One region of the Pontibacter sp. LHS1 genome, then DNA from elsewhere that is predicted to be linked to it. Evidence: riboswitches for the same ligand, from Rfam matches in the RefSeq annotation. Region 1 holds a riboswitch; each other region holds the start of a gene.
The links. A riboswitch is a leader RNA that binds a small molecule or an ion and turns the genes downstream of it on or off. The one in region 1 is predicted to bind S-adenosylmethionine.
Positions count from the first base shown of each region.

Region 1 (3,859 bases):
CAGCCGGAGCAGGCCTTTATGATCGGGGTGCAGTGGCATCCGGAGTACCTGCCGCAGAGTAAATGGCACCGCCGGCTATTTAAAGGACTGGTGCAGCAGGCCAGGCTGGTCAATCAGCAGATCGAGGAGCATGACCTGCAGGCTGCCATGTCACAGCCAGCCCTGGAAGCGGAAAAGCAACTGGAACAGCAGTCTGGTGAAACGCAACCCTAGCTGTGCGGCTACTGCTCCAGCGACTTTTGCAGGTATAGCGCTTCGTTCTTGAAGCGCACCAGCGCCAGTGCGACGGCCTGCTCGTATAGCTGCGCCCTGTCGACCGCATTGTCGGTGAGCAGCCCGATGGCGCCGGATGCCTGCTTTGAGTTGGATTTGTTGAACACCAGATCGTCCGCTGCGCCCAGTTCCATCCCCTGCCCCACCAGGTCGGCTACAATACCCGGCAGGTAAAAAGAAGCGGATCTGGCCTTGCCTATACCTGTGGCCGACCGCACCACCACCCAGGCAAAAGCAGCCAGTTCTTCGTCGTGCGTCTCCACACCGCCTTCTATACCTATCCAGTAATCAGCCTCCGGATGTGCTGCTTGTGCATTGTGCACTCTGTTCAGGGCACCGGTCAGGGTCTCCTGGTCTGTCATGGGTTGATCGGCTACGCCAGAAGGCACCGACACAGGTATAGCCTCGAAGTGCACATCAGGAAACATTTTGCGGAAGCCCCCGAGGGCAGCTTCTACTTTGACGGGGTTGCGTGAAGAAACGACAATGGTTTGCTCAATTTTGCTCATCAGGTATATCAACTTGCTCGGCTACAAAGGAAGTGAAGCCACTGCAGAAGTAAAAACCATTCGGCAGAAATAGGCACAGGTATCACTAAAATCAATGTACCTACACTTTTTTTATCAATAATTTGGAATTGCAAAATTCAGCCCCCAACTTTGCATCCGTAAAGTCATAATACCTACACCGTATTTGATTTATAAAGAAGAAGGGAGAGAACAGGCTCTGTGAACTTCTAGCAACCAGTGAACCACACCAGGTGCTAATTCCTGCCTAAAGCATTTAGGGGATATAAATTTTTAAAAATGAAAATTTCAGCGAACATCCTTACTGGTTCAATTATCAACCGAAGCAATTCCACCTCATTCGGTTCATCATTTTCATTTGCTTTTCATACCTGTTGTTGCTGTTGTTGCTAAACCAGCTGCACAGGCTCCTACTACCTTAAATTTTAGGATTTAACACCTCCCTGGGCAGCACACAGGGATAGCTTCGCTCTATGCACCTGTTGCATGCCGGGCCCTGCTTTGTCATACCCATTTTCCCCGGGCATTACTTCCCTGTGTCTCCACCTATTCCTCACCTTGTCTGAGCAGGGTGCACTGTATCTTTTTGTAAACAATTTTTAATCTATACATACTTATGTCAGCATATTCATCAAACAGACCCATAGCTATTTTCCACGAACACCAGGAGTGGTTCCGTCCGCTGTTCAACGAGCTGGAAGCACGCGGTATACCCTATGAGCGCCAGGATGCGGCGGCCCATACTTATGATCTGGCTTCGCCGGAAGCGAGCTACAGTCTGGTTTTCAACCGCATGAGCCCGTCGGCTTACCTGCGCAACAACGAGCAGGGCATTTTCTATACCCTGAACCTGCTCGCGCACCTCGAGGCAAAAGGCGTGACCGTAATCAACGGCCACAAAGCCTTTCTCTACGAAACATCTAAAGCACTGCAGCTGACTTTGCTGGAAAAGCTGGGTCTGCCTTATCCAAAATCACGTGTGATCAACCACGCCTCACAGGCAGTGAAGGCCGCAGAAGGTCTGCGCTACCCGATTGTAGTGAAGGCCAATATTGGCGGCAGCGGTGCCGGTATTGTGCGTTACGATTCTCCTGAGGAACTGGCACTGGCCGTGACCACCGGTCAGGTACAGCTGGGCATTGACCACACCGCACTGGTGCAGGAGTTTATACCTGCCCGTGGCGGACATATTAACCGAGTAGAGACCTTGGGTGGCAAATACCTGTACGCCATCAAGGTATACACCTCCGGCGAGAGCTTCAACCTCTGCCCTGCCGACATCTGCCAGACCACATCGGGCAAAGAGCTGGTACGCAACGCCTGCGCTATTGATGCACCTAAGAATGGCATGCGCGTGGAAGCCTTCACACCGGAGCAGGAGGTAATCGATGCCATCGAGCGCATTGTGCAGGAGGCAGGTATAGACGTGGGCGGTATTGAATATACCATCGACGACCGCGACGGACAGATCTACTACTACGACGTGAACGCACTGTCGAACTTCGTGGCGGATGCCGTGAACGTGATTGGTTTTAACCCACATGTCCACCTGGTGGATTTCCTGGAGAAAAAGGCACAGCTTAAAAGAGAGGAGGTATAAGCATGCAATTCGGATATTGGTTACCTGTTTTCGGCGGCTGGCTACGCAACGTCGAAAACGAGAACATGGCCCCCAACTGGGACTATGTGAAGAAACTGGCGCAACGCAGCGAGGACTGGGGCTACAGCCTCTCCCTTATTGCAGAGCTATACCTGAACGATATCAAAGGCGAAGAGGCTCCTTCGCTGGAAGCCTGGTCAACGGCGGCGGCACTGGCCGCTGTGACGGAGCAGCTGGAGATCATGGTGGCGGTGCGCCCGACTTTCCACAACCCGGCCATACTGGCCAAACAGGCTGCCAACATTGCCCAGATCAGCGGCGACAGGCTGTCGCTAAACGTGGTGTCGTCGTGGTGGAAGGATGAGGCGAGCAAGTACGGCCTGCAGTTTGAGCAGCACGACGACCGCTACGCCCGCACCAAAGAGTGGCTGGATGTAGTGACCGGCGTATGGGAGCAGGATCACTTCTCTTACCAGGGCAATTACTACCAGGTAGAGGACAATGTGCTGCAGCCCAAGCCTGCCAAAAAGCCCTTCCTCTATGCCGGAGGTGAGTCAGAAGCGGCTAAGACACTTATCAGCCGACAGTGCGATGGCTACGTGATGCACGGCGACTCGCCGGAGCTGATCGGCAAGCGCATCGACGACATGAAACGCCGACGCGAGGCCTGGGGCCTGCCACCGATGAAGTTCGGCGTAGCCGCTTACAGCATCGTGCGCGACTCAGAGCAGGAAGTGAAGAAGGAACTCGACCGCATCACCGAGGTAAAGGAATCTGCTGCTGGTTTCAAGAACATGGAGCAGTGGGTAAACGGCACACAATTGGAGCGGCAGCTCTCGCTGCAGGACTATTCTGTGTCAAACCGAGGTCTCCGCTCCGGCTTGCTGGGCACACCGACCCAGGTACAGGACCGCATTTCGGAATTTGAGGCCGTAGGCGTAGACTTTTTCCTGCTGCAATGCAGTCCGCAGCTCGAGGAGATGGAGCGTTTTTCAGAAACCATCATCCAGCAGGTGGTAGCTTAAACACAGAGCCTACCGCGAAAATCAAAATCTCTAAACTAAACCTAACCTGTATTTCCCTGTCGCTCGCTGAGCGGCAGGGATTTTTTGTTGCTACTCTAAGAGCTTTATATAGGTATAATGCATAGTTCTCCTTCTAAGCGAACATCCTCATTTACTACGCGTTAGCATTTACATAAGCACCCGGCAAATACTATATCACAATCATAAAACTATGTAAAGCTATGGCAAACTATTTTGAAAAATTTGCGCAGGAAGGTAATGAGTACCTCAACCAGCTGGCAGCAGACCTGGGGCACCCGGAAGAAAAAGGACAGACCTACATACTGCTGAGAGCAGTCCTGCACACGATTCGGGACAGAATCGCCATCAGTGAGTCTTTTCATGTGCTGTCGCAGCTGCCTATGTTCCTGAAAGCCATCTACACAGAGCATTGG
Region 1 covers NZ_JBZYWF010000012.1:72,230-76,088, forward strand. The annotation lists gene AC5FXQ_RS18510 (gamma-glutamyl-gamma-aminobutyrate hydrolase family protein) at 1-213, shown strand, start outside; gene yjjX (inosine/xanthosine triphosphatase) at 222-782, opposite strand; SAM riboswitch class I at 969-1,072, shown strand; gene AC5FXQ_RS18520 (ATP-grasp domain-containing protein) at 1,417-2,400, shown strand; gene AC5FXQ_RS18525 (LLM class flavin-dependent oxidoreductase) at 2,403-3,425, shown strand; gene AC5FXQ_RS18530 (DUF2267 domain-containing protein) at 3,647-3,859, shown strand, end outside.

Region 2 (3,859 bases), on a different contig from region 1:
ATAGGCAGTTTTGCAATGTCGGGCTCGGAGGCGATCAGGTGGAGGAAGTCTGTCATGGCCTGCTCCGAGTCGAGCATACCTTCGTCCATGTTCACATCGATGATCTGGGCACCGCCTTCTACCTGCTGTCGGGCAACCGAAAGGGCTTCTTCAAACTTGCCATCGACAATCAGGCGTGAGAATTTCTTGGAGCCGGTTACATTGGTGCGTTCGCCGACATTCACAAAAAGGGTATCAGAGGTGATGGTGAGGGGCTCAAGGCCGCTGTAGCGGGGAAGAGGTGCTACGGGAGTGGGAACGTGCGGTTTATACCTGCGCACCAGGTCTGCGATTACTTTGGTGTGTACTGGCGTCGTGCCACAACAACCACCGAGCACATTCACCAGTCCCTCCTTCAGATACTCCTCCACAATGGCACCCATCTGCTCGGCTGTCTCGTCGTAACCGCCAAAGGCATTCGGCAGACCGGCATTCGGGTAGGCGCTGATGTAACAGTTGGAGATGCGTGACAGCTCCTGGATGTGCGTCTTCAGTTGTCGGGCGCCCAGCGCACAGTTAAAGCCCACGCTCAGGATAGGCGCATGCGATATCGAGTTCCAGAAAGCTTCCACTGTCTGCCCGGACAAGGTACGGCCGCTGGCGTCCGTGATCGTACCGGACACCATAATCGGCAGTTCTTTGCCACCGTCGTTTACATATTGCTGTATCGCAAAAAGGGCTGCTTTACAGTTGAGGGTATCAAACACAGTTTCCACCAATAGCAGATCAGCACCGCCTTCTACGAGACCACGCACCTGCTCGTAATAAGCCTCCACTAATTGGTCGAAGGTGATGGCGCGAAAACCTGGGTTGTTCACATCCGGGGAGAGCGAGGCCGTACGGTTGGTCGGGCCGATGGCGCCTGCTACGAAGCGCTTGTGCGCCGGGTCTTTAGCCTCGGCTTCGTCCGCTGCCTCACGTGCTATCCTTGCCGACTCGTAGTTAAGTTCATAAACTATGTGCTCCAGCTTATAATCCGCCATCGCAATGGTGGTACCGCTAAAGGTGTTGGTCTCGATGATGTCGGCGCCAGCTTCGAGGTACTCGGTATGAATGGCTTTGATTATATCCGGCCGGGTAATGGAGAGCAGGTCATTGTTGCCTTTCAGGTCGGATGGGTGATCCTTGAAACGCTCGCCACGGAAATCGGCTTCGGAGAGCTGGTAGCGCTGGATCATGGTGCCCATGGCGCCGTCGAGCACGAGTACGCGCTCCTGCAGCAAGGTATGGATCGGATGGTGTGATGTGGTCATGGTTGGTGTTCCCCCTCTTGGTTAAGTCTACATACGCGCTTATCAAGAAGGACACCCAAGGAAGGATATACTCTCTTATCTTTTCCCGGCCAAGGTATGGCTGAGAAGGGAATTAGCACCAAGCTGGTACAAGGTTGCTAAGACGTCATCGGGCCCTGTCCCTCGGTCTTTCTTGATAAGAATGCTGTAAAGATACACACTTATCCGAAAAAGGCAAATTTTTGTTGCGCGAGGACAGGATGAAATCGAGAATACATATGAAATCAGGCTTTACAGCCATGTATAAAAGGTATAAAAACAGAAAGGGACACTAAAAGTGTCCCTTTCCTAAAAGAGTTTAATTGTTTTCACTCTATAACTCTTTATAGCTTTTTATACGAAGCCATCATTGCGATAGTTACTAAAAACAAAAGGGCTACCGTTTGGCAGCCCTCTCTTCTCTTTAGTATCGGTCAGAATTAAGCCTCTGCTTCTACTTTAGGTACTACAGAAACGAATGAACGGTTCTTAACACCTTTTTTGAATTGAACTACACCGTCAACCATAGCGAACAGTGTGTGGTCTTTGCCCATACCCACATTCTTACCTGGGTGGTGTGCAGTACCTCTTTGTCTTACAATGATGTTACCAGCGATGATATCCTGGCCACCGTAAATCTTAACGCCAAGTCGTTTAGAATGCGACTCACGACCGTTGTTAGAACTACCAGCTCCTTTTTTGTGTGCCATTTTGTTTAACTATTTACTCAGGGCGATGAAACACCTGAAAAATTCAACGTTTAATTTCTTCTTACTGCTTATCCAATGCTCTCGATCAGGACCTTCGTGAAGTGCTGGCGGTGACCATTCTTCTTGCGGTATCCTTTTCTTCTCTTCTTTTTGAAAACGATCACTTTGTCGCCTTTCACGTTGCCAAGGATCTTTCCAACCACTTTAACACCGCTAACGAAAGGAGCACCTAAAGTAACAGTGCCGTTATCATCAGTAAGAAGAACATTGGTGAACTCCACGGCGTCACCATCATTGCCGGAAAGCTTGTTAGCGTAGATGAACCTTCCGGCCTCTACTTTGGTCTGTTGACCTGCGATTTCTACAATTGCGTACATCAGCTTCAATGTATGATTTAAAAAATTTTAAGTCTGCAAAATTAGCAGTCTAAAAATTAATATGCAAATCATTGTTCCTTAATTCCTTCTGTTTTTCCAGGCCTTATGCACAACCATGTGGATAACGATGTTGAAATCCACATCCCATAATTTTGCACCTTTCCAAAACCTTCATAACACACTAGTCTGCAAACCCTTACAGACAACTCCTCCGCCCCATGTTTTCCACAAACTGTGAAACTTTCCATCACAGTCCGCCACATTTAGCCTGAACACAAGTCTTGAATCTTGGATTTTACACCCCTAGAAACACACCCACTATCTCTTAACACTGCCGTCGCTTGCACTTTGCAGCACTCTGCAACGATTTAATATTGAATTACATATATTTAGCGAATTATATATATCAACAAACACATGTTGATAAGCCTGTTGATTTTAAGCCAATTTTCAGACAATCAAACACTTAACAAAGTGTGTATAAATTGAACAACTTTAGCCCTCAAATTCAAGTTCTTATCACTATATTTGAAGACCTGTTACCTGTTTATCAGGCGGCAGAGAGACGACTTAATAAACAGGTCTGACATCATCAAAGAGCTTTACAACAGCCTAACATGTTGTCATTCTGAATTTTAGATATCATTTAATGTTTACGCGTATGGAGCCAATACTACAAGAAAACCCGAATCGCTTTGTTTTATTCCCAATACAGCACGACGAGGTGTGGCAGATGTATAAGAAGGCAGAGGCCAGCTTCTGGACTGCCGAGGAGATCGACCTGTCGCAGGACCAGAAAGACTGGGAAAACCTGAACGACGGCGAACGCCACTTCATCAGCCACGTACTGGCATTCTTCGCCGCCTCCGACGGCATCGTAAACGAGAACCTCGCCATTAATTTCATGCAGGAAGTACAGATACCGGAAGCCCGTTGCTTCTATGGCTTCCAGATCATGATGGAGAACATCCACTCCGAAACTTACTCACTCCTTATAGATACTTATATAAAGAAGCAGTCTGAGAAAGACTACCTCTTTAATGCGCTCGAGACTGTGCCTTGCGTGAAGAAAAAAGGGGAGTGGGCGCTTAAGTGGATCAACAGCGAGAAATTTGTGGAAAGATTGATCGCGTTTGCGGCTGTGGAGGGTATCTTCTTCTCCGGCTCTTTCTGCTCCATCTTCTGGCTTAAGAAGCGCGGTTTGATGCCAGGCCTGACTTTCTCAAACGAACTGATCAGCCGCGACGAAGGCCTGCACTGCGATTTCGCCTGCCTGCTTTACTCTATGCTCAACAACAAGCTGCCGGAGAGCCGTGTGCACGAGATTATCCGCGACGCCGTTGAAATAGAGCAGGAGTTCGTGACAGACGCCCTTCCGGTTGACCTGATTGGCATGAATGCCAAACTGATGAGCCAGTACATCGAGTTTGTGGCCGACCGCCTGCTCGTGTCACTTGGTTGC
Region 2 covers NZ_JBZYWF010000003.1:285,274-289,132, reverse strand. The annotation lists gene metH (methionine synthase) at 1-1,292, opposite strand, end outside; SAM riboswitch class I at 1,365-1,474, opposite strand; gene rpmA (50S ribosomal protein L27) at 1,751-2,020, opposite strand; gene rplU (50S ribosomal protein L21) at 2,089-2,397, opposite strand; gene AC5FXQ_RS08425 (ribonucleoside-diphosphate reductase small subunit) at 3,059-3,859, shown strand, end outside.
Region 2: another riboswitch for S-adenosylmethionine. It lies ahead of metH (methionine synthase); the one in region 1 lies ahead of AC5FXQ_RS18520 (ATP-grasp domain-containing protein).

Region 3 (3,859 bases), on a different contig from region 1:
GCGAAATGTGAGCCCGGCACCAGCCGGTGCAGCTGTTGTTGCTCCTCTACCGGAAAGAGCAGATCAGTGTCTACCCCGACAAAGAGGGTCTTAGCCCGAAGCCGCTCCAGCGCCTTTTCAACACCTCCCCTGTCCCGACCAATGTTATGTGAATCCATGGCCTTGGAAAGCAGCCAGTAGGTATAGGCATTGAATCGCTGTGCCAGTTTCTCGCCCTGGTATACCTGATAGGAGGCTGCCCGGAAATCGTCGGTGATGCTGTTACCCGGCTCCTGCTGACTCGCTTCGTAGCAGGTATAGTGCCGGTAAGAAAGCATGGCGATAGCACGGGCCGTTTTAAGACCTGCTATACCTGCCTCGCTTGTGCTGGTCTGCCAGGTTGGGTCCTGCCGGATGGCCATGCGCTGGCTCTCGTTAAAGGCGATGCCCCAGGCAGAGTGCCGCGCATTGGAAGCCACCTGGATCAGGTTCTGGAAAACATGAGGTTGCTCTATAGCCCACTCCAGCGCCTGCTGTCCGCCCAGCGAGCCACCCAGCAGCGTATGCACCTGCGCTATACCTAAGTCCTGCCGCAATAGGTCAAAAGCCCGCACAATATCCCGGTTTGTCAGTTGCGGGAAGCTGTGGTAGTAGGGCTGCAGCGTTTCCGGATTAACTGCAAGTGGTCCCGTGGATCCATAGCAGCCACCCAGGGTGTTCGCACAAACCACAAACCAGTCCGCCGGATCGTATAGTTTTCCCTCGCCAAATAATTCGCCCCACCAGTCGGTGAAGTCCGAGCTGCCGGTGAGGGCGTGGCATACCCAGAGTACATTGCTTCGGTCTTGATTGAGTTGTCCATAGGTTGTATAGGCCAGTTGGAAGCCGGGGAGCAAGGCCCCCGACTCCAGCTGGAATTGTTTCTGAAAGTGAAATACTAATTGCTCAGGCATTATGCTTCATTCAAAACAGCTTGTTTTTCCTGCTGACCTACTTTGGCAAAGGCCTGTTCCAGATCAGCGATTATATCATCGATGTGCTCTATACCTGCAGAGAGGCGCAGTAGCGTTGGTGTCACACCCGCGCTCAACTGCTCCTGCTCCGAAAGCTGCTGGTGGGTGGTGGAGGCCGGGTGTATGATCAGGGATTTGGCGTCGCCCACATTGGCCAGGTGACTCACCAGTTGCAGACTGTTCACAAAGATCTCTGCCTGTTTCTTGTCACCTTTCAGGTTAAAAGAGAGCACACCACCAAATCCTCGCTTCAGGTATTTCTTTGCCAAGCCGAAGTACTTGCTGGACGGAAGTCCCGGGTAGTTCACGCTTTCTACCTGCTCGTGCTGCTCCAGCCACTCGGCCAGTGCCTGCGCATTCTGCACTGTGCGGTCCACCCGCAGCGAGAGTGTCTCCAAGCCCTGCAGCAGCAGGAAAGAGTTGAAGGGACTCAGTGCCGGGCCGAAGTCACGCAGGCCTTCTACCCGTGCTCTGATGGAGAAGGCGATGTTGCCAAAAGGTCCGTCGGTGCCGAAAACCTCCCAGAAGTTGAGTCCGTGGTAGCCCTCGGATGGCTCTGAAAACTGCGGAAACTTGCCATTGCCCCAGTTAAAATTACCACCATCCACAATCACACCGCCAATGCTGGTACCGTGGCCGCCGATCCATTTGGTGGCCGACTCCACTACCACATTGGCACCATGCTCGATTGGCCTGATCAGGTAACCGCCTGCCCCGAAGGTATTGTCCACCACCAGCGGAATATCATGTGCCTTAGCTACTGCAGCAATCGCATCAAAGTCAGGTATGTTGAAGCGCGGGTTGCCGATCGTCTCCACATAGATCGCTTTCGTGTTTTCGTCGATCAGCTGGGCATAGCTTTCCGGCTCGTCGCTGTCGGCGAAGCGTACTTCTATACCTAGCCTTTTAAAAGAGACTTTGAACTGGTTGTAAGTGCCGCCGTAGAGGTAGCTGGAGGACACGAAATTGTCGCCTGCCTGCAGGATATTGTTGAGCGCGATGAACTGCGCCGCCTGCCCGGAGGCTACCGCCACGGCCGCCACACCACCTTCCAAAGCGGCGATGCGCTTCTCAAAGACATCGGTGGTTGGGTTCATGATGCGGGTATAGATATTGCCAAACTCCTTCAGCGCAAACAGGTTGGCACCGTGCTCAGCATCTTTGAAAACATAAGAGGAAGTCTGGTAAATAGGCACGGCGCGGGAACGGGTGGTTGGATCGATTTCCTGGCCTGCGTGTAACTGAAGTGTCTCGAAATGAAGTGAATTAGACATAGTCGTGCTGTTTTAGATTTTGAAAAATATAGAATAGATTAGCTTGTTCTAAGACAAGAAGAAAGAGTTGGCTACAGGAGTCTGCTCACAGGCTATACCTGTGGCTCGACGTAGTTGCAGCAATACAATGGGAGATTGGTCGCGCTAGCAACAGCAGCGACAACACATGCACATGGGGCTACACATGACAGAAGCATGTGCAAAGGCATGAGAGTTCTGTGGCAGACTAACTGCCGAAAAAGAATGAAATAATTGCGTTGGCTTGGTTCCCTTTTCCATAACGTTATCAATTTATATGCTTCCGAACTTCCGGAATCAGGAATTAGCACCTTGCCTGAGGCTGGTTGCTAGCGCTTCACAGAGCCTGTCTCTCCACGCTTCTTTATAAATCGATACCCACAAAGGGATATCAGACTTGATGATGCAAACTTAGAGCAGCATTTCAAATAATCCAAATTTTTATTTCAAATTATTTTTATTTCACCGAATAAGGCAATTTTATAGAACTGCTTATCAGTGACTTATATACTTTATTATAACCACTACCTATACCTGTTGATTTACTGTCTTTGAATAAGTATAATTGCCTGCGCATAACAATACGAAGCTATACCTGTTGTGCTGCTAGAGACTATCTGACAGACCTGATGAAAATACTCCTGACCGGCGCAAACGGCTATATTGGCAAGCGACTCCTGCCCGCGTTGGTAGAGGCACAGCACGAGGTAGTTTGCCTTGTCCGGGATCCGAGGCGCTTTGAGATAGCAGACAGTCTGCAGGACAAGGTGCAGGTGGTCAAAGGAGACCTGCTCAAGCCGGATAGTTTACGCAACCTACCGCGCGATATCGAGGCTGCCTACTACCTGGTGCACTCCATGGGTTCCGGCTCTGCGGACTTCGAGGCGGCCGAAGAAGCATCGGCTGCGAATTTTGTCAGCTACCTCAACACGACCAGTGCCCAGCAAGTAATCTACCTCAGCGGCATTGCCAACGACACACATTTATCCAAACACCTAACTTCCCGCCGACAGGTAGAGGATGTGCTGGCGCAGGGCAAAGCATCGCTCACCGTACTGCGGGCGGCCATTATCATCGGGTCGGGCAGCGCTTCTTTCGAGATCATCCGCGACCTGGTGGAGAAGCTGCCGGTGATGGTGACACCCCGGTGGCTCAAGTCACGCTGCCAACCCATTGCCATACGTGATGTCATGTTTTACCTGACTGCCGTATTGGGTCGCGGGGACTGCTACGGCAAACGCTTTGAGATCGGCGGGCCCGAGGTGCTCACTTACAAGCAAATGCTGCTGCAACTGGCCAGGGTCCGAAACCTGAAACGGCGCATCTATACCTTGCCAGTGCTCACGCCAAAGCTTTCCTCCTACTGGTTGTATTTTGTCACGAGTACCAACTACGCACTGGCACGCAGTCTGGTGGAGAGTCTGCGCAACGATGCGGTGGTGAAAGACAGCAGTATACAGCAGCTGATTCCGCACAAGTGCCTGCGCTACGAGAGCGCTCTTAATCTGGCTTTTACCAAGATGGAGCAAAACCTGGTAGTGTCGAGCTGGAAGGATGCACTGGTGAGCGGCAACA
Region 3 covers NZ_JBZYWF010000001.1:78,268-82,126, forward strand. The annotation lists gene metX (homoserine O-acetyltransferase MetX) at 1-932, opposite strand, end outside; gene AC5FXQ_RS00320 (O-acetylhomoserine aminocarboxypropyltransferase/cysteine synthase family protein) at 932-2,266, opposite strand; SAM riboswitch class I at 2,555-2,657, opposite strand; gene AC5FXQ_RS00325 (SDR family oxidoreductase) at 2,914-3,859, shown strand, end outside.
Region 3: another riboswitch for S-adenosylmethionine. It lies ahead of AC5FXQ_RS00320 (O-acetylhomoserine aminocarboxypropyltransferase/cysteine synthase family protein); the one in region 1 lies ahead of AC5FXQ_RS18520 (ATP-grasp domain-containing protein).